One region of the Siminovitchia jepli genome, then DNA from elsewhere that is predicted to be linked to it. Evidence: riboswitches for the same ligand, from Rfam matches in the RefSeq annotation. Region 1 holds a riboswitch; each other region holds the start of a gene.
The links. A riboswitch is a leader RNA that binds a small molecule or an ion and turns the genes downstream of it on or off. The one in region 1 is predicted to bind S-adenosylmethionine.

Region 1 (7,366 bases):
GTTTTCCAATCTGTATATGACACAATCCATTTTACCGGTCTTTACGGAGGAATTTCATGTTACGCCAACAATGGCAAGCCTGTCTTTATCATTGACGACACTCTCCCTTGCCTTTGGACTGCTTATTTTTGGCTCTCTTTCCGAGGCATGGGGAAGAAAAAACATCATGTCTGTCTGCATTATCATTGCAGCGGTTTTAACTGTGGTGATTGCATTCTCGCCAAATTTTGAACTTCTTTTGGCATTGCGGGTGCTTCAGGGGCTGGCATTTGCCGGCATTCCTTCGATTGCCATGGCCTATTTGGGGGAGGAAATCGAAGGAAACAGCCTGGGTGCAGCGATGGGCCTGTATATCAGCGGCAATACGATTGGGGGACTTGCCGGAAGAGTCATCATGGGAACGATGACAGATTTGTTTTCCTGGAAAGCGGGAATGCTTTGCTTAGGAAGTATTAGTCTGATTGCCGGCATTTATTTCATATGGGCTTTGCCGCCATCAAAGCATTTTGCATCCCGGCCGTTGAATTTAAAAACGCTTTTCGGATCCCTCACTTCCCATTTGAAAAATCCGGTTTTGGTGTTATTATTTTTCATCGCTCTTTTTTTAATGGGGAGTTTTGTCACCATCTTTAATTACCTGGGCTTTAAGCTTGCGGAACCTCCGTATCATTTAAGCATGACAATCATAGGCTGGTTGTTTCTTGTTTATTTAGTTGGTACATTCAGTTCAGCCTGGTTTGGCATGCTCGGTGACAAAGCGAGCCGCCCCATGTTTATCATCATTGGTGCGCTGCTGATGGTATTGGGTGTATTATTGACGCTTCCCGTTCATCTATTTTATCAAGTGCTGGGAATTGTCGTTTTGACATTCGGTTTTTTCGGCGCCCATTCGGTAGCAAGCGGTTTGGTAAGCAAGCTTGCAACACATGATATCGCTCAGGCATCCTCACTTTATTTATTTGCCTATTATATGGGGTCGAGTATCGGGGGCTCTGCAGGCGGCCTATTTTGGTCACACTTTGGCTGGGCAGGAGTAGCAGGCTTTACGGCAGTGCTGGTGGTTGTTTCCGCCTTTTTGGCTCTACAAGTAAAAAAGCTGTGTTGAATGAACATACAGGCGGCCGGAAACTGGCGGAATTGCCGCACCGTTGTATCCTTTTTTGGTCCAAAAGGAACAACATGGGGCAGCCTGTATGGACTGTATGCCCTGTTGCTTCATTTACTGTTTTTATGGTATTTTTATAGAAAATTTCAATGGAAGCATTAACGAATACAGAACTACCTGATGTCCATTGGGAGAGGTGTAATGACATGTGCTCTGAAAATATATGGAACGCAGATTTGTATGATGATAAACTTAACTACGTATCTCATTTCGGGAAGGGAATCGTAGAGCTGCTTCGTCCGCAAAAGGGAGAGAGAATCCTTGATTTGGGCTGTGGAACTGGGGATCTTTCCTATGAAATCTCCAAGTCCGGTGCCATGGTGACAGGAATGGATGCATCAACCCAAATGGTTGTAAAGGCGCGTGAAAAATATCCTTCAATCCCGTTCATAGTTGGCGATGGTGAAACCTTTAGAACAAATGAAAAGTATGATGCTGTTTTTTCAAATGCAGCCCTTCATTGGATGAAAGACGCTGAGAAAGTGGTCGAATCCATTGGGCTCGCACTACATCCTGGCGGCCGCTTTGTAGCGGAATTTGGCGGGGAGGGAAATGTCCAAACCGTCATTCGGGGAATAGAAGAGGTGCTTTATCAAGAATATGGCGTGAATGCAACGAAGAGAAACCCTTGGTATTTCCCCAGTATAGGGGAATATAGTGCTCTACTGGAGCGGTACGGATTTAACGTGCAATATGCTCATCATTTTCATAGACCGACCGTGTTGCCGGATGGAGAAAAAGGATTATTACATTGGCTGGATGGTTTTGCAAATGACTTTTTCCCCGAATTTTCTAAAGAAGAAAAAATAGTAATTTATGAAAAAATAAAAGATAAGATTCAGCCGGATTTATATAAAGACGGCATATGGGAAGCGGATTATAAGCGCATTCGAATGATCGCAATGAAAAAGGGCTAATGCATTCTTCAAGAGCCGTACCAGCTGCCTAATCCAATTAAGATAATGGGAAAACTAAAAAAAACATTTGACAACGAAAAATTCCCGTGCTAGACTGCTATTAACCATTCAGCAAACCAATTCAATAAGTTCTTATCAAGAGCGGTGGAAGGATCTGGCCTGATGACACCCGGCAACCTTAAGTTTGCTACTTAAAAGGTGCTAAATCCAGCTGAGCGTTTTGCTCGGAAAGATAAGAGGAAATTAAAGATACACCCTCTCATCTTTCGTGAGAGGTTTTTTATTTTAAAAAAATTGAATAGCAGATTCTTATCAAGAGAGGCGGAGGGACTGGCCCGATGATGCCCGGCAACCATTAAGCAGAAATTTCCGGCTTAATAAGGTGCTAATTCCTGCAGGAGGCAACTCCTGAAAGATAAGAAGAGAAAATCGATGATAAGCGGCTCTCTTCTTACGAAGAGGGCTTTTTTATTTAACGAATGAGGGGGAAACGAAAATGACAACAGCAAAAAACGCAACGTATGATCTTGAAACATTGGCATTACACGGAGGGCAGGCACCGGATCCGACTACAGGATCGAGGGCGGTTCCCATTTATCAAACGACTTCCTTTGTTTTTCATGATACCGAGCATGCTGAACGGTTATTCGCTTTGGATGAGCCGGGAAATATCTATTCCCGCATCGGAAATCCGACAGTGGATGTTTTTGAAAAGAGAATGGCATTGCTGGAAGACGGGGTGGCAGCGGTGGCAACATCATCCGGAATGTCCGCCATTACGTTATCCATTCTGAGCCTGGCAAGCGCCGGCGATGAGATTGTAGCTGGGGCAAATCTTTATGGAGGTACATATAACTTATTCGCTGTAACACTTCCGCGCTACGGGATCCATGTCAAGTTTGTCGATCCAACCGACCCGGAAAACTTTAAAGCGGCTATCACTGATAAAACAAAAGCCGTTTACGGGGAAATTATTGGAAATCCCGGCTTGCAGGTGCTGGATGTAGAAGCGGTGGCTGAAATTGCCCATGAAGCCGGAGTGCCTTTCATTGTCGATAATACTTTTGCAACTCCGCATGTCTGTAAACCGCTTCAGCTTGGGGCTGACATCGTTGTCCATTCGGCAACCAAATGGATAGGTGGCCATGGTACATCAATTGGCGGCGTCATTGTTGACGGAGGCCGCTTCAACTGGAACACGGAAAAGTTTCCTGAATTTACAGAGCCTGATTCAAGTTATAACGGGATTCGATATGCCGTTGATTTCGGAACATTGGCATTTATTACAAAAGTAAGGGTCCAATTGCTGCGCGATTTCGGTGCAGCATTAAGCCCGCAAAATGCTTTTCAGCTGATACAGGGATTGGAAACCTTGCATATACGGGTTGAACGCCATAACGAAAATGCCGCCAAGCTGGCGGAATACCTGGAAAGTCATCCGGCGGTGGAGTGGGTATCCTACCCGGGGCTTGAAAGCCATCCTTCGCACGGACTGGCGAAAAAAATATTCAATAACGGTTTTGGCTCCATCATTGTATTTGGCATCAAAGGTGGAAAACAAGCTGGAAAAGATTTGATCAACAACGTCTCGCTGTGGTCGCATGTAGCAAATGTCGGAGATGCGAAATCACTTATCATCCATCCGGCTTCCACAACACACCAGCAGCTGACCAAAGAGCAGCTGGAAGAAACAGGCGTGACCGAATCGCTTGTCCGCTTGTCGGTTGGGATTGAATCGCTTCGCGATATTCAGAACGATCTTGATCAAGCGCTGAGTAAAGCAACAGGTATAGGTAGCGGAGGAAACCAACCCATTGTGATCAATGATGAGGGGGTTATCCGCTGGGCATTAAACTCCGCAACTGAAAAAGTATTGAAAAATGGACAGGAAGTCAACCGTCAAAAAACATTGGCCATTGTCGGTTTAAGCGGAAAAGAAGCAAGGCCCAGCTACCGCTTGGCCCGCAAAATGCAGCGGTTAGGTTACAAAATTGTGCCTGTCAATCCAAGGGAAACTGAAATATTGGGTGAAAAAGCCTACCCGGATTTAAAAAGCATTCCATTCCCAATCGACGTTGTTCAAGTATTCAGAAGTCCGGAAGCGGCAATTGGCGTCGCAAAAGAGGCAGTTGAAGTGAAGCCGAGGATTTTCTGGCTCCAGGAAGGCGTCATATCTCCAGAGGCTGCGGCAATAGCAAGGGATGCCGGAATTCCGGTCGTCCACAACAGGTGTACGTACAAAGAAGCACAAAGATTAAGAGGAACGATCTCCACCTATGCGTGTGAGATTTAAAAGGAGAATAACGACATGAGAAAAATAACATCCATTTTAGCAATCAGCATTTTGGGGTTTGGTTTATTCATCACTTCCGGTTGCTCATCCAGTGCCAAATCGGAAGGAAAACCGGAAAAAATCAGACTGGACTATGCTTACTACTCGCCGACAAGCCTGGTTTTGAAAAAATTCGGTTTCTTGGAAGATGAGTTTAAAGATGACGGCATTGAGATTGAGTGGACATTAAGCCAGGGAAGCAATAAAGCCCTGGAATTCCTGAACAGCAACAGTGTTGATTTCGGATCGGCTGCGGGAGCGGCTACATTGATGTCCAAGGCAAATGGAGCGCCGATTAAAAATGTCTATATCGCCAATAAGCCGGAATGGACAGCACTTGTCACAAGTGCGGATTCCACCATTAAATCGGTAAAAGATTTAAAAGGAAAAAAAGTGGCAGCGACACTCGGGACAGATCCTTATATTTTCCTGCTTCGGGCTTTAGATAAAGAAGGTGTGTCGGTTGATGATGTGGAGATTGTCAATCTGCAGCATGGGGACGGAGCCTCTTCACTGACCAATGGATCAGTCGATGCGTGGGCCGGGCTTGACCCTCATATGGCCCGCCTTGAAATTGAAACTGGCGCAAAACTGTTTTACCGCAATCCTGATTTTAATACGTACGGATTTTTAAACGTGAGGGAAGATTTTGCTGAAAAATACCCTGAATATGTACAGCGTGTGATCAAAGCCTACGAGAAGGCAAGGCAATGGGTGCTTGATCATCCGGAAGAAGCCGTAAACCTGTTGGCGGAAGAAGCAAGCATTCCGGAGGATGTTGCACGTATCCAGCTTGAACGCAACGATTTTTCAGAACCTGTGCCAGGAGATGTTCAACGCAAAGCGCTTATTGAAGCGGGTAAAATTTTACAAGAGAGCGATGTCATCGATTCAGGAGCCGATCTTGAAAAATTGACTTCAAATCTTATTGATCCGTCATTTGCAAAAAAAGCAATTGAAGGCAAATAAACTCGGGCAGGAGAGAAGTGAAATGGCAAAGCATGAAGGAGAGTTAGCGTCCGCCCTTGTCGCTGAAAGACCTGCAGAACAGAAAAAAGTCCGGATAAAAAAGCGGAACCTTCAGCCGGTTATACTTGGAAGTTTACTGCCAATCATTCTTGTAGTGGCGTGGGAAGCGTTAAGCCGCCTGGGCATTTTTCCATCGTATCAACTCCCAGCCCCATCCACGATACTGGCGACCATTCAAAAAATGGCGCAGGACGGTTCCTTATGGGGGCACGTGGGCATCACAACCTATCGCGTATTTTTGGGATTCATATTAGGAACGGCTGTGGCAGTGGTTTTTGGTTCGTTTGTCGGTTTTTATAAAAAAGCGGAATATCTGTTTGACCCGATGATTCAGGCTTTCCGCTCGATTCCATCATTGGCATGGGTGCCATTGTTCATCCTTTGGATGGGGATTGGGGAACCTTCCAAAGTGACGATGATTGCAGTCGGGGTATTTTTCCCGGTTTACTTGAATATCGTCAGCGGAATTGCAGGAGTGGACCGGAAGTTGATCGAAGTCGGAAAAATGTACGGATTGAGTACATTCCGGCTGGTCACCAGAGTGATTTTGCCTGCATCATTGCCTTCCTTCCTTGTAGGGCTGCGCAGCGGCTTGGGCTTGGGCTGGATGTTCGTTGTCGCTTCAGAATTGATGGGGGCCAGTCAGGGATTGGGATACTTGCTTGTCCTTGGGCAAAACACCCTTTCACCAGAGACGATCATTGCAAGTATCATTTTGTTCGCCATCATTGGAAAATTGACCGACTGGATTCTTAAAGTCATTGAAACACGGACACTGCATTGGCAGGACCGGCTTGTGAAGTCGTAGTTCGGGGGGGTAAAAGATGAGCTTGGAATTGAAAAATGTCAGTCGGACATTCGCTGGAAAAGCAGCAGTCCGGAATATCACCTTTTCTGCAAAACCGGGTGAGATTATCGGAATACTGGGTACGAGCGGCTGCGGAAAGAGCACGTTATTGCGGGCGATTTCCGGTCTGGATAACGAGTATGACGGAGAAATAGCGATCAACGGCCAAACGTCAAAAGAAGTGCATGATGCAACAGGCTTTATTTTTCAGGAACCGCGGCTTTTTCCCTGGATTACCGTGTTGGAAAACGTCATTTTTGGATTGAAAGGCAAAAAGGAAGACAGGATCAGCCTTGGAAAACGATATTTGGAAAGCGTCGGTTTGGGAGGCTGTCAAGATCTGTATCCAAGGCAATTGTCGGGCGGAATGGCACAGCGTGTTGCCATCGCCCGCGCCCTTGTCACATCACCGGAAATCCTGTTGCTGGATGAGCCTTTCAGTGCATTGGATGCTTTTACAAAAATGCAGCTGCAAGACTTGCTGCTTGATATTTGGAAGGAGCATAAGACGACAATCGTACTGGTTACACATGACATTGATGAAGCAACATATTTATGCGATCGTGTCGTTATCCTTCGAGGCCAGCCGGGGGAAATTGCCAGGGAACTGACAGTAGAAGAAAGCCGGCCCAGGTCGAGAGGAAGCAATGTATTGGCGGAACTTAAAACAGAGATATTGGAGAGCCTGGATTTGAATAAAGCGGGCAAAACCCTGATCTCGTCGCAATGGGGGGATTGATGATGGCAGTTTTAGAAAGGGAGATTATCGCGCCGGTATCGGGGACGTACAATCTGGAAAACTATGAAGCGTTACGTCATACATTTTCGTGGGATGACGCTGCAAAGGAATTAAGTTTCGCAAGGACCGGAAAAGTCAACGCGGCGTATGAAACGATTGACCGGCATGTGGACGAAGGCTTCGGGGAAAAGACCGCACTTTATTATGTCAACGGTGATGAAAGGCGTACCCTGACATTTAAAGAAGTGAAGGAAAAAACGGATCATTACGCGAGAGTTTTAAAGAATCATGGAGTACAAAAGGGAGATAGGGTGTTTGTCTTTCTCCCGAAAACTCC
Region 2 (7,366 bases), on a different contig from region 1:
AACAATAAGCAGTAAATGATTTGTTATAAACCAGGTGATGATAATGGATGGAACGGCCCTGTACTATATGATGATCCCTTTACTCCTGCTCGTGTTGCTGTTTCTTTATTATAAGCGGGATTCATTGGGCTACACGATTGCTGTCTTGGTTTCAGGAGCAACTTTTATTTTTGTTTTATTTAACACTGTTTATTCCCCGAAAAACAATCATGCGGTTGCTTTCCAGGGAGCAGCAAGGAATGGGGATCTCGAAATCATCCCCATTAAAGATCAGGTATTACTGGACGCCCCGGTTATCAAACAGCTTCCTGAGCTGCCGCGGGGCTGCGAGGTGACGGCCCTCGCCATGCTTTTGGAAAGCGCGGGCGTCCATGCCGACAAAATGAAACTCGCAAAAGAAGTAAAGAAGGACCCCACTCCCCGCATCGTAAAAAACGGAAAAGTACATTTCGGAAATCCTCACGAAGGCTTTGTAGGGAATATGTATACGTTCAGCGAACCGGGGCTTGGCGTTTATCACGAACCGATCATGGAACTGGGGGAAAAATATTTGCCCGGACAGATGGTCAATTTGACAGGAGAGTCGTTCGAAGAATTAAAGATTCCCCTTTCGAGCGGCAGGCCGGTCTGGGTCATCATCAATGCCGAATACCGGGAACTGGATGACTCGTATTTTGAAACGTGGGAAACAACATCAGGCCCGATCAAAGTTACGATGAAGGAACATTCAGTGCTTATAACGGGCTATGATGGGCAATACGTCTATTTCAACGACCCTTTGACAGGAAAGAAAAACAAAAAAGCACCCATTCAGGATTTCGAAAAATCATGGGTGCAAATGGGCAGCCAGGCCCTTACTTACTCAGGAGATTAAGAGCCTGAAGCGGCTGCCTCGGGTTCTTTTTGAAAATCGTATTTTTCTTCCACAAAAACGGCATGCCATATCATGAAGACAAGCACCGTCCAAATTTTACGGCTGTGATCCAATTTTCCACGGCAATGTTCATCCAGCAAATCAAGTACATATTGCTTGTTGATGAATTGGCTCGTTTCACTTTGTTTAATGGTGTTAACCGCCCAATCATGCATTTCCGCCTTCAGCCAATGCCGGATCGGAACCGGGAATCCAAGCTTTTTCCGGTTAAGTACATGATCCGGAACAATTCCTTCCGCTGCTTTTCTCAAAATGTACTTGGTTGTACCGTTTGCCGTTTTCAACGATGTCGGAATTTTCGATGCGACTTCAAACACTTTTTTATCAAGGAACGGAACGCGCAATTCAAGCGAGTGGGCCATCGTCATCCGGTCCGCCTTGAGTAAAATATCCCCGCGCATCCACGTGTGGATGTCAATATACTGCATCCGGTCTACCGGGTCATACCCGGTTGTTTCGGCGTACAAAGGCCTTGTCACATCCCGGAAATCGACATTTCTGTTATATTTTCCAAGTAACGCCTGCTTTTCTTCCTCGGAGAACATTTTCGCATTTCCGATATATCTTTCCTCCATTGGCGTAACCCCGCGTTCAATGAAGCTTTTTCCCCTTACGCCTTCCGGCAGGGTACTGGCCAGAGACCTTAGCAAAGCTTTTCCGACATCGGGAATTTTATTGAACATCTCCAACGATTGCGGCTCCCTGTATATGTTGTAACCGCCGAACAGCTCATCGGCTCCTTCCCCTGATAAAACAACCGTTACATGTTTTCTCGCTTCGCGTGCCACAAAATATAAAGGAACGCAAGCAGGATCTGCAAGTGGGTCATCCATATGCCACATAATTTTTGGCAGTTCATTTATATATTCTTCCGGAGAAATGACATAGCTGATATTTTCCACTCCGAGGCGGTCAGCCGTTTCTTTTGCTACGTCAATTTCACTGAATCCCTCTCTCTCAAAACCGACGGAGAACGTTTTAATATTCGGATGAAATTGCTTGGCAATCGATACGATCAGTGACGAGTCAATTCCTCCGGACAGGAAAGATCCGACAGGCACATCGCTTCTCATATGAAGGTTAACCGAGTCAAACAGGACATCCCGGATCTCTTTTATAAAATCTTCCTCCGTGCGGTGGCCGGCGGGGGCAAAGCTTGCTTTCCAATAACGGGATATTTTCATCGGCTCTCCCGGTTTTTTTGTAAAATAATGGCCAGGCTCCAATTTTTTAATATCTTTCGTCATTGTGTCCGGTTCTGGAACGAACTGGAAAGTCATGTAATGCTGCAAGGAATCCGCATTTAACTCGCTGGCTTCCATCGCAAGCAAAATGCTCTTTTTCTCGGAAGCAAAAAAGGTTTCCCCCTCTCTTTCCAAATAGAAAAATGGCTTGATCCCAAACGGGTCACGCGCGCCAAACAGCTCCTGCTTTTCTTTGTCCCAGATGGCAAAAGCAAACATGCCGCGCAAATGCTCGACCGCTTTTTCCCTTAACTCGCTGAACAAGGCTAGGATAACTTCCGTATCAGATTCTGTTTCAAAGGACACCCCTTTTTTTACGAGTTCCTCACGCAATTCCACAAAATTGTATATTTCACCATTAAAGATGATCCAGTAACGTTCATTTTCAAATGAAAGGGGCTGGCCTCCACTTTCTATATCGATAATGCTCAACCGCCTGAATCCAAACCGGATATGGTCATCGGAATAATAACCTTCGTCATCCGGACCGCGGTGGATAATCAAGTCGTTCATCCGCTTTAATACTTGTTGCTCTGATTCGTTTTGTTCTTTTGCATGTTCATGGATGCAACCGATAAAACCGCACATTTTGTGTCACCTACTCCAATTAAATTCAAGCCATACCTTACTTATATTAACATTATTTTCTCTTTATTGGCAGAAAAAACATATCAAAATTTGTATCAAAAAGTCAAAAAGAAAGAGGATGACCAAATGCGGACCGCTCCAGCATAATTGCATTCGTCCGGTGTTTAGCCCATTTCAGTTCGAAAACGGTTTTGCAACAAGCCAGCTCTTCCTTTCTCATATTCTTTCAACAGTGTTTGCACAATTTCTTTCGTTGTTTCCATTTTCTTGACATTGGTGACCCCCTGGCCTGCGGACCAAATTTCACGCCATGCCTTTACATTAACCAAATGTGACAAATCCACTTCGTCTTTCGACGTTAACGATGCTGGGTCAATTCCTTCTTTGATCAGGCTGGGAATGAGAACATTCGCATGAACGCCGCTGAAAGCATCTGTATAAAGAATGTCTTCTATCGTGGATTGCAGTACCATGTTTTTATATTCATCATTCGCATTGCTTTCTTTCGCTGCCAAAAAACGTGTTCCCATGTAGGCATAGTCTGCCCCCATCACTTGTGCCGCCAACACATCTTTGCCTGTGGAAATCGATCCCGACAAAATAATCGTTCCGCCAAAAAATTCTTTTACCGCTGCGATGAACGCAAATGGGTTGAGTCTTCCCCCATGTCCCCCAGCCCCGGCACACACTAAAATCAAGCCATCGATTCCTGTTTTGGCTGCTTTTTTGGCATGGTCAATATTGGCTACATCCGAATAAATAAGTCCGCCGTATCCGTGCACAATATCCTTTACTTCTCCGGGATGTCCAAGGGATGTAATGACGATCGGCGGTTGATACGTCCGGATGAGTTCAATATCCTCATCATATCTTTTATTTGCTTTTCTGTGACAAATAAAATTCACTGCCCAAGGCATGCCTTCCAAATTTTTATGTACTTCTTCCAGCCATTGTGCACACACGTCAGCAGGACGGGCATTTAAAAGCGGAAAAGATCCAATGACGCCGGCTTTCCCTGCTTCAATAACCATTTTGGGTGTGGACACTAAAAACATCGGCGCCACGATGACAGGAAGTTTAAGCATCTTCCATCACCTCCGGAGTCCCGTTGCCCTCAGTTTCATAAAATAAACATTCCATCAATTCAGCGAAGATGTGTTCCCTTTTCATCCTGATTCCCCCTCGTAGAATTTTCCTATAAATCATTCTCCCACAACAAGAGCCAGCGTCAACCCATGCAGGTTTTTCCGGCTCCTTTTTGACTGCAAAAAACGAAGCCGCATATTCGCAGCTCCGCTATTTTTAAAACAATCCTTTTAATGAAGCGAAACGGGCAATCGCTTCAGCTTTATCTGTTCTTTCCCAAGGCAAATCGATATCCGTCCGTCCAAAGTGCCCGTAAGCAGCCGTTTGTCTGTAAATGGGACGGCGCAAATCAAGCATTTTAATAATGCCTGCGGGGCGGAGATCAAAGTTTTCCCGAATCGCTTTTACCAATATTTCTTCATCCACTTTTCCGGTTCCAAAGGTATCCACCGAAATCGAAACGGGCTGCGCAACACCAATTGCATACGCAAGCTGAACTTCACATTTATCGGCAACCCCTGAAGCCACAATATTTTTGGCAACATATCTTGCCGCGTACGCTGCAGAACGGTCTACCTTCGTCGGATCCTTCCCGGAAAAGGCGCCGCCTCCGTGACGGGCATATCCTCCATACGTATCGACGATAATCTTTCTTCCGGTTAATCCTGCATCCCCCTGTGGACCTCCAATGACAAATCGTCCTGTCGGGTTGATAAAATATTTTGTCTGATCATCAATCAATCCGGAAGGAACGACTGGCTGAATGACATGTTCTTTTATGTCATCCTGAATTTGTTCAAGTGTCACTTCGGGATGGTGCTGGGCCGAAATGACAATCGTGTCCACACGTACCGGCTTTCCGTCCTCATTGTATTCAATGGTTACTTGTGTTTTTCCGTCGGGACGCAAGTATGCTACCTCTTCATTCTTGCGAACTTCTGCCAGCCTCCTTGAAAGCTTGTGAGCCAATGAGATCGGAAGCGGCATCAGTTCTTTCGTCTCGTTGCATGCATAGCCGAACATGAGGCCTTGGTCCCCTGCTCCGATCGCTTCAATTTCTTCATCGCTCATCTCGCCTTCCCTTGCCTCAAGGGCAACGTTGACTCCCGCGGCAATATCGGGAGATTGCTCATCAATCGAAGTAATGACCGCACATGTTTCGGCATCAAAGCCGTATTTTGCCCGCGTATAACCAATGTCTTTCAAAGTATCGCGAACGATTTTTGGAATATCCACATAAGTAGATGTTGTAATTTCCCCTGCCACCAAAACAAGTCCGGTTGTTACGGACGTTTCACATGCCACACGGGCATTTGCATCCTCGGCAAGGATGGCATCCAATATGGCATCAGAAATCTGATCACAAATTTTATCCGGATGTCCCTCAGTAACGGACTCAGATGTAAATAATCGCCGGTTTTTGGACATCAAAGCTCCTCCTTTAAACAATAAATGATGAATTAAACTGAACATTCTCCTATCCATTTGAAACACTTTAATACGAACATGCCAAAAAAGCAAAAAACCTTTCCCGCAGCAAATGTTGAGGAAAGGTTTTTTTCGTATTCCGAGCCTTTCACTCTTATCGTCCAAGGCTTTTGGCCTTGCTACAGGTAAGCACCTTTCTATTCGCCAAGCACAGTTGCTTGCTCATAGCAGGTTGCCGGGCTTCAACGGACCTGTTTCCTCCACCATCTCAGGATAAGAGTATCCATTCATTATAAAATCATAACTTAAATGATAAAATGATGTCAACGGGGAACCCTTAATGATTATAGAAAGTTGCTGAAATGGACAGAAAGCACTTTATATATTTTTTTCATCCAAAAGCGCCCTTCATGGCTTTTTTGTAAAAAAGCTCAAGGCGCCTGTATCGGCAGAAAATATAAGGCAAATGGCCGAGGAAGACTTGACTTGAATTAGTGATTAGCCAACTGTCAATATTATCCACTAAAAAAGCAAAAATTTCATAAATAATAGACGCCCCGCCCCGCTATCAGGAGGGAAAGTCCTATCCACTGGGTCGTATGACCATCTAAGCGACCTGTTTTACAAAACCATCAAATTCGGGCTCTTTTTAACGCGTCTAAGTGACTGGATTGTCGATTTTAACTTTTTCGGGCTCCAGGAAACACTCCACGTGGCCGAAGCGACGGATTTTCAACCTTTACGGTCACTTAGAACCTCTCTACGTGACCCAAATGACGGACTTTCACCCTTTACGGTCACTTAGAAACTTTCTACGTGACCCAAATGACGGACTTTCAACCCTTACGGTCACTTAGAGCCATTCTACGTGACCCAAATGACGGACTTTCAACCCTTACGGTCACTTAGAGCCATTCTACGTGACCCAAATGATCGATTTTCACCCTTTACGGTCACTTAGAAACTTAATTTACAGGAAAAGCGCCTTGCTAAACGCAGACAAACAAGACGATTTCCAATAAGGCAGCTCGCAAGCGACGAATAAGGAAGCAGCTTGGGAAAACGAGGGGCTAGGTGCTGGCGCATTAAGTCGCCACGTCCTGTGACGCCGGCGGGACCAGGACGTCCTGTCCATCGAGCCAGACACAGAAAAGCTTCTTTTGAACCCAAAATTTTCTGAGCAAGTTATACTTTACTTATCAAAAAAGGGTATACAACAAGAAACGCCCCATCATGTTCATGAAATATTCAAAATTAGTATAGACTATTCATTTAAATGTGTTATACTAATTCTCAAGTGGCTAAAACTTAAAAATCATAAATAAAGGAAGGGTAAGGAATGAGTTCAATAGGCATCAAAAGCGAATTAACTCAATTAATAAATGGGCAAAACGTTCATTTGCAATTATCAGTGCCTCAACTGGTCGAAAAAGTATTGAACCGCAACGAGGGAATTCTTACTGCATCCGGTGCTGTCCGTGCTGAAACTGGAAAGTATACGGGCCGTTCCCCAAAAGATAAATTTATTGTCGAGGAGCCTTCTGTAAAGGACAAAATTGATTGGGGCACTGTCAACCAGCCCATTTCTTCTGATGTATTTGAAAAGCTCTATACAAAGGTAATCCAATATTTACAATCAAGAGATGAAATTTTTGTATTTAAAGGATTTGCCGGGGCTGATGAAAAATACCGTTTGCCGATTCAAGTCATAAATGAATATGCCTGGCACAACCTGTTTGCCCATCAGCTGTTTATACGCCCTTCCGCGGAAGAACTTGCAAAACATCAAACTGAATTTACTGTTGTTTCAGCTCCAGGCTTCAAAGCGAACCCTGAAGTTGACGGCACAAAATCAGAAACATTTATCATCGTGTCATTCGAACGCAAAATTGTTTTGATCGGCGGAACAGAATATGCAGGAGAAATGAAAAAATCCATCTTCTCTGTGATGAACTATGTTCTCCCGGAGGCGGACATTTTATCGATGCATTGCTCGGCCAACGTTGGGATCGAGGGCGATGTAGCGCTTTTCTTCGGACTTTCCGGAACAGGAAAAACGACGTTATCTGCGGATCCAAATCGCCGG
Region 3 (7,366 bases), on a different contig from region 1:
CTTTTCCTGGCGGATCAACTCTTTTACAAACGCCACCGGAGAACGGTGCAGCGCATTTCCGCCCAATGCCAGCAACGCACCGCTTTCAACGGCTGCAGCTGCTTCTTTTAAACTTGTTTGTTTTGACATCTGCTTTCCTCCTTCTTTTTTATGCGATGACAACTCCGTCGGGATCCAAAGTCCGCAATGTTTCCAGTTCCGCTGCTGTCGGCGGCTCCAAATAAGACCAGTCTGGGGCGATTTCAATCGGGAAGCTGCTGTTGGCCTGTACATCTTCCAGTGTGTGGCCTTCAAACAGGTGAAGCAGGGTCATTTTTTTCGTTTTTTCAGCAAATCCATACACACCAATCTGCGTAATGACGCGATAGGGCCCTGTATTGGCCGGCAATCCGGCTTTCGTGCGGCTGCCCGGCCCATTCAGATAGCCGGGGCTTGTTAAAAAGTCAAGTTGATAAACAAACTTTCTCTTATCCTGCCCCATGATTATGATTGTCCGTTCGCATAAAGAAGCGATGTCCGCACCCCCGCCGGAGCCGGGCAGTCTCACTTTCGGCTTTTCCCAATCACCGATTACCGTTGTGTTTAAATTCCCGTATTGATCGATCTGGGCACCGCCCAAAAATCCGTAGCGGATCCAGCCGGCCTGCGCGAGGCTCATCACATAGTCCATCGAACCGACCGTCACGCCGTTTTCATACGTCAATGACTCGCTTACTTGGATTGGCAGCCTTCCTGTCGGCTTCCCTCCGACCCCGCCGCCTTCATAAACGAGCAGCAAATCAGGTGCATGAGTATTCAATGCAAGGACCGAAGCAAGCAGCGGCATTCCCGTTCCCACATAAACGCCAGTATCCTTGGGCAGCAGACGTGATGCAGCAATAATCATTTTTTCTGTATCGTTTGCCATGTTTACCCTCTCCTTTTCGCCACTTTTGGATATGGCGCCAATTGATGTTCGATCTTTTCCAATTGCCTTAACTCACGGACGCCGCCGATTTTTTCCAAATACGCAAAGTGGTCTTCGCTGCCATATACGTATTCCTGCAAGTACTTGTCAACACCTTCTTCGCTGACGGACGCATCCAGCCAAATTTGCCAATGATCTTCATCAAAGGAATAAAGCCTTGGGACTTGATTCGGATGGGAACCATATGGCACTTCGACAACCGCATCAACAACGAAGTAAGGAATTTTCGTCAAGTCCGGACGGTTTGAAAATACTTCATCATGGACAATTTCTTCTGCTGTCACAAGAACAAACTTAGCCGCGTGCGCAATTTCAATATCTTCTGCGACATTACCCTCAATTTGGCAGTTTCCGTATTTGTCCGCACGATGGACATGGATAACTGCTACGTCCGGATAGCAGGCGGGCAGCAGCTCCACCGGCTCATTTGTAAAAGGGTCGATGATTGTTTTCGATCCGCTGTAATGCAAGGTATCCGTACCGAGTGATGACCGTGTCGGATAAAAAGAAAGACCTTTCATCGCAGCGGTAAAACGCCACTGGAAGCCGGCATTTGTTGTCTCGGATAACACTTTTAACCGCCCCGATTCAACTGCCCTCCTCGCCGGGAGTGACAATCCGCGCACTTCGTCCGCAAAACCGTAGGAAACCTCTGCTTTTGTGATGTTTCCCGCTGCCGCCAGCAATTGCCAGTCATGCTGTGATCCTTTCGTTCCGATCGTCAGATCCCCTGTTTTTTGGCGGATGATTTCATGCACCGCGGCAATCGGGTTGCGCACCGATCCCATGCCGCCGAAAACGATATAGTCTCCTGCTTTTACGCCCCGTGCCACTGCCTCTTTCAATGTCGTCGTCTTATCTTTTTTTACCAGTGATTTATGGTTTTTACGAAATTCTCTCATTTTGTCAGGATGCTCCCAACCATGGAGCTTTGATGAGAGTCCTTCTTTTACAATGGTTTGCGCCATGTTTTTCCTCCTTTTGAAAAATTATCTTTTATCCACTGCCCTTGACGCCCGGTCTCCGGCAAATTGGATCAATTGAACGAGAATGACCAGTATGATGACCGTTGCAATCATGACATCGTTTTGGAAACGGTAGTAGCCGAATCGAATGGCCAAGTCGCCGATTCCGCCCCCGCCGACGATTCCGGCCATCGCCGAATAGCTTAATAGACTGATCACCGTGACAGTAAGACCGGCAATCATCCCCGGTTTGGCTTCGGGAAGCAAGACATCTTTTATAATCAGCCACGGGGAAGCACCGCATGATTCTGCCGCTTCGATCACCCCTTTATCAATTTCGCGCAAAGATGTTTCCACCAGGCGTGCGTAAAAAGGGATGGCAGCGACGGTAAGCGAGACACTCGCGGCCGCCGGGCCCATCGTTGTTCCCAGGATCAATTTTGTAAATGGGATAAGGACAACGAGCAAAATGATGAAAGGAATGGAACGGATAATATTAATGATGCTTCCCGCCACGTGTTGCATGAAGCGGTTTTGCCAGAACATGCCTTCGCTTGTGACAAAAAGGGCGATGCCCAGCGGGACGCCGATCATAACCGCAAAAGCGACGGCAATTCCCATCATCCATGAAGTTTCCAGGAAGGCTTTTCCGAATTCATGCACCATCTCAAGCAACACCGGCGAGCACCTCCAATAGATTTGTCCGTTTCGTGATATAGTCAATCGCTTGCTGGACTTCCGCGTGATTGCCGGTCATTTCAATGATGAGTGTTCCCAGCGGACGGTCCTGAATGTAGGAGATTTGGCCATGAAGAATATTGGCAGATACATCAAATTGTCTTAATGTCTCCGAAATGACCGCTTCTTCGGCTGAATCGCCCTGAAAAATGATTTGAACAATCGTCCCCTTTCTGGCCGCAAGCAGTCTTTCAGGCAGTGCCAAAGAATGGACCGTTTGAACAAATTGTTTGGACAGAGCCGTTTTCGGATTGGCAAAAATATCATATACATCAGCCAATTCGACGACCTTGCCATTTTCCATGACGGCTACCCGATGGCAAATATCCCGGACCACTTCCATTTCATGTGTAATTAAAATAATGGTGATCCCAAGCGTTTCGTTGATTGTTTTCAACAGTTGCAAAATTGACTTTGTTGTTGTCGGATCAAGCGCTGAAGTAGCTTCATCGCACAGGAGTACTTTCGGTTCATTGGCCAGTGCCCGGGCGATGCCGACCCGCTGCTTTTGACCGCCGGATAGCTGGGCAGGATAGTGATCGCCGCGATCGGACAGCCCGACCATCTCCAACAGTTCCGGGACACGCTTCTTAATTTCTTCTTTCGTCTTGCCCGCCGCTTTTAATGAAAAAGCGATATTGTCAAAAACGGTTTTAGAACTGATCAAATGAAAATGCTGAAAAATCATGCCGATCTTTTGGCGTTCTTTCCGGACATCCCGATCCGACAATGCCGTCAAATCTTTGCCGTCGATCAAAATCTTTCCTTCTGTCGGCCTTTCCAGCAGATTCAAGCATCTGAGCAATGTGCTTTTCCCGGCACCACTGTAGCCAATAATCCCAAAGATCTCCCTCTGGCGAATGGTCAGATTGACATCATTGACAGCCGTCACATGTTTGTATCGTTTCGTCACATTTTCAATTCCGATCATTCATTTGCCTCCTTTTCCACTTGATAAGGCGGTTTTACGTACCCTTTTGCCTTCTTGTTTGTAAAGTCCAAAAATTTATCTGAGTGGTAAGCTTTCTCCAATGCTTTTGCGAATGGTTTATCAACATCTTCTTTTCTGAGCGTTACATAAATTAAATACCCTTCCGGTGTTTTTTCGATTTCAACCGCTTCATCCAGCTTCAATCCTGAAGCAAGCGCAAAGTTTCCGTTTATGAAAGCAAAATCTGTGTCTCCCAGTGAACGCGGTGTTTGGGCCGGATCGATTGGCTTGATTTTTAAATTGAGCTTATTTTCCACGATGTCTTTTTCAGAGACGACTGTTGGATCGGCCTCTTCATTCACTTTGATCAAACCGAAATCTGCAAGCATATTCAGGGATCTGGCCAAGTTGGTCGGATCATTCGGCATCGTCACGGTCATGCCTTCCTTTACATCATCCAAAGACGTATGCTTTTTGGAATAGAGGGCAATGGGAGCTGTCGGCACCGCATAAGGCGCAACCAGGTCCATGTCATGGTCTTTATTGAACTGCCCGAGGTATATTCTGTTCTGGAACAGGTTGGCATCTATTTCCCCTTCGTTTAAAGCGACATTGGGCTGAATATAATCATTGAACTCAACGATTTTCACTTTATATCCGTCCTTTTCAAGGATCGGGATAATGCCTTCCCGCAATTGGTCACTGTACGGACCTGCAGTTGCACCGATGGTAATTTCTTTCTTATCCTCGTTGGCTGCAGTGCTTCCGCACGCTCCTAACACCAACAGGCTGAAAATTAGACTAATGGTAAGCAATGTTTTTCTCATTCTGATGTTTCCCCTTTAATGATGAATTGTTAGTATTTAAACAGCGCCCTTCCGGACTCTTCCTTGAAGGAAGCGTATTTTTCCGGATTCTTTTTATCGTGATTCTGACGGGATGGAAAGGATCCGCTGCAAAATATTCGTAACAACGGGATACTTAAACCTCCCGCTATTTCCCGGCTTCCTTCTCGATTCCCCGGCAATTCTTCTTTGTTTTTCGGAATGATCACAAATAGCTGTCTGATAGGATGATCCGCTGCTTTTGAATGGGCCGCCCCCATCTGTTGGGTCAATTTGCTGCCAAAACGATCCAACTAACTTTTCATATAAAAATACTTGGTTATTAAACGAAATCTGTACTGCTTCCACATGGCCGATTAATCCCGGTGCATGCCTGTTCATACGTCGGGTTCTCAAACGTCCCGCCAGTATAACCGGAAACCACTTTCTCAATCCCCGGCTGAGTGTCAAATGGTTGGATCATGCACCAAAAACAGCCGCTCGCAAAGGTTGCAAAAGTTCCGCGTCAGACATGTTTATTCTCCTTTTTTCCATTTAAAAAACCCCTTGATCAACACAAATATGCCTTTAGCAAGCAAATTTGCGCAAATCAAGAGGCCTCCGGTTGTCCGGTCAGCTTCCCAGTATATTCATCATGTATCATGCTGGAAACCGCTTCTTTTCGATCCGGTTGATCTGAACAATTTTCCCTTCGTGAACCGTTATTTGCAGCTCACCGAAACGCAAATTGCCGAGGGCTTCCGCAATCACTTTCAACTTCTCGTTATCTACTTTTACTTTTTCCCCCATTCCTCTCAGCTCCTTTGATTGTAAATCGCCCGATATACAAGAAAAAGACCCCTTCACAATAAGAGGTCTCCGCTTTTAATTAGAATCATCAGCTTTGCCTCTTATATATCAGACTTTTAAAAAATCTGCTGGAATTGGCACCGTTTGAATATATAAAAGTATATTCAATGGTTGCCGAGGCTTCACCGGGCCAGTCCCTCCGCCTCTCTTCATAAGAGTATGAAATAATGAAATTGTCATTTGGAACGTTGAAACCTATTTTATTCCGAAATGTTTTGGCTGTCAACCAATTTTTTCAATTTTATTGCTTTGGGCCTCCAAACTTTTGTACCATTTTTTGCTATATGGCCCACGACGGTCGTTTCGTGTGCCCATTCCTTGATCATTTGAACTTACAACTAACCGCCAAAGGGTCATTTGTGCTGCCGTGAAGCCATCGGCCAATCTCTGAAAGAAAGTTTATCGGTACAACGACGTATCAGCTGTGGTGTGGTATAATCTATATCATTATTTTATCTAAGGGGATGCTCGAAATGGAATCATTGGCACATCAAAAAGACGGAATATTTCCTTCGGTCTGCTCTCTTGATTGTCCGGATCAATGCGGACTGCTTGTCCATAAAAAAGACGGGAAGATCGTAAAAATTGACGGAGATCCCAACCATCCCATAACGAAAGGAAGCATTTGCAACAAAGTGCGGAATATGGGAGCCCGCCTTTACGACGAAAAAAGATTAAAAACACCTTTAAAGCGTGTTGGAGAAAAGGGCGAAGGAAAGTTTATCCCGATCAGCTGGCAGGAGGCCATTGAGACGATTTCCGACCGCTGGAAAAAAATCATTTCGGAGGAAGGTCCGGAATCCATTTTGCCTTACAGCTTTTACGGAAATATGGGCAGGATTCATTCAGAAGGAATGGACAGGCGCTTTTTTCATCGTCTCGGTGCGAGCCAGTTGGAGCGGACGATCTGTTCGGATGCCGGAGCTGTGGGATATAGGTATACGATGGGCAGCAGTTTTGGCACGGATCCCGAAGAAATGACGGAAACAAAATTGTTTGTTTTTTGGGGAATCAATGCTGCAAGTACGAATATGCACCAGGTAATGATCGCACAAAAAGCGAGAAAGCAAGGGGCAAAGCTCGTTGTCATAGATGTCCATAAAAACCGGACCGGCCGCATGGCGGATTGGTTTATTCCGGTTATTCCGGGAACCGATGCGGCATTGGCGCTGGGCATCATGCATGTATTATATAAAGAAAATTTAGTAGACCGGGAGTTTTTAACAGAATATACAGTAGGGTACGAGGAACTGGAGCACCATGTAAAGCAATATGACCCTCAAGTTGTCTCTGGCATTACAGGAGTTCCGGCGGAAGATATTTATAAACTTGCCCGTCTGTACGGTTCCACTGCCCCCTCCATGATCCGGATCGGCAACGGGCTTCAGCACCATGACAATGGCGGCATGATTGTCAGGACCATTGCCTGTCTTCCGGCTTTAACGGGCCAATGGCTGCTGAAAGGCGGAGGAGCAGTGAAATCAAACTCGGCTTACTTGAATTACAACACGAGGGCATTGCAACGGCCGGATCTGCAAAAAAAGCCAACCCGCTCGATTAACATGATTCAATTGGGGCAAGCCCTGTTAGAGACGGAAAACCCGATCCGATCCTTATTTGTATATAGCAGCAATCCTGCCGTCGTTGCTCCGGATTCCGTCAAAGTCAGAAAAGGATTGCTGCGTGATGACCTCTTCATGGTCGTCCATGACTTGTTTTTGACGGAAACGGCGGCGTATGCGGATATCGTATTGCCGGCAACGTCCTCCTTTGAAAATACGGATATATATACATCTTACTGGCATCTCTATTTGCATTTACAGGAGCCGGTCATTCCTCCTTATGGAGAAAGCAAGTCGAATGCGGAAGTGTTCAGGCTGTTGGCGGCAGTAATGGGATTTGATGAAGAAGCTTTTAAAGACAGTGATGAAGACATGATCCGCCAGGCGATCAGTGATGTGCCAAATCCTTATTTTCCTGACATTACATTGAAAGAACTTAAAGAAAAACGCTTTGTCAAAGCACGTACTCCGGAAAACCGTTTGAAGCGTTTGAACACACCGAGCGGAAA

Region 2: another riboswitch for S-adenosylmethionine. It lies ahead of metK (methionine adenosyltransferase); the one in region 1 lies ahead of AB1L08_RS16975 (PLP-dependent aspartate aminotransferase family protein).
Region 3: another riboswitch for S-adenosylmethionine. It lies ahead of AB1L08_RS05285 (YezD family protein); the one in region 1 lies ahead of AB1L08_RS16975 (PLP-dependent aspartate aminotransferase family protein).

What each region holds. Positions count from the first base shown of each region.
Region 1 covers NZ_JBFEGN010000066.1:6,193-13,558, forward strand. The annotation lists gene AB1L08_RS16965 (MFS transporter) at 1-1,105, shown strand, start outside; gene AB1L08_RS16970 (class I SAM-dependent methyltransferase) at 1,312-2,082, shown strand; SAM riboswitch class I at 2,212-2,321, shown strand; SAM riboswitch class I at 2,389-2,504, shown strand; gene AB1L08_RS16975 (PLP-dependent aspartate aminotransferase family protein) at 2,579-4,375, shown strand; gene AB1L08_RS16980 (aliphatic sulfonate ABC transporter substrate-binding protein) at 4,391-5,383, shown strand; gene AB1L08_RS16985 (ABC transporter permease) at 5,406-6,251, shown strand; gene AB1L08_RS16990 (ABC transporter ATP-binding protein) at 6,268-7,029, shown strand; gene acsA (acetate--CoA ligase) at 7,032-7,366, shown strand, end outside.
Region 2 covers NZ_JBFEGN010000006.1:43,489-50,854, forward strand. The annotation lists gene AB1L08_RS04815 (C39 family peptidase) at 44-874, shown strand; gene asnB (asparagine synthase (glutamine-hydrolyzing)) at 871-2,766, opposite strand; gene AB1L08_RS04825 (NAD(P)H-dependent flavin oxidoreductase) at 2,931-3,851, opposite strand; gene metK (methionine adenosyltransferase) at 4,069-5,280, opposite strand; SAM riboswitch class I at 5,432-5,560, opposite strand; gene pckA (phosphoenolpyruvate carboxykinase (ATP)) at 6,620-7,366, shown strand, end outside.
Region 3 covers NZ_JBFEGN010000007.1:31,236-38,601, reverse strand. The annotation lists gene AB1L08_RS05320 (CoA transferase subunit A) at 1-129, opposite strand, end outside; gene AB1L08_RS05315 (CoA-transferase subunit beta) at 149-907, opposite strand; gene AB1L08_RS05310 (CoA transferase subunit A) at 910-1,935, opposite strand; gene AB1L08_RS05305 (methionine ABC transporter permease) at 1,957-2,598, opposite strand; gene AB1L08_RS05300 (methionine ABC transporter ATP-binding protein) at 2,600-3,601, opposite strand; gene AB1L08_RS05295 (MetQ/NlpA family ABC transporter substrate-binding protein) at 3,598-4,428, opposite strand; partial or broken gene msrA (peptide-methionine (S)-S-oxide reductase MsrA) at 4,458-4,909, opposite strand; gene AB1L08_RS05285 (YezD family protein) at 5,086-5,235, opposite strand; SAM riboswitch class I at 5,334-5,453, opposite strand; gene AB1L08_RS05280 (molybdopterin-containing oxidoreductase family protein) at 5,769-7,366, shown strand, end outside.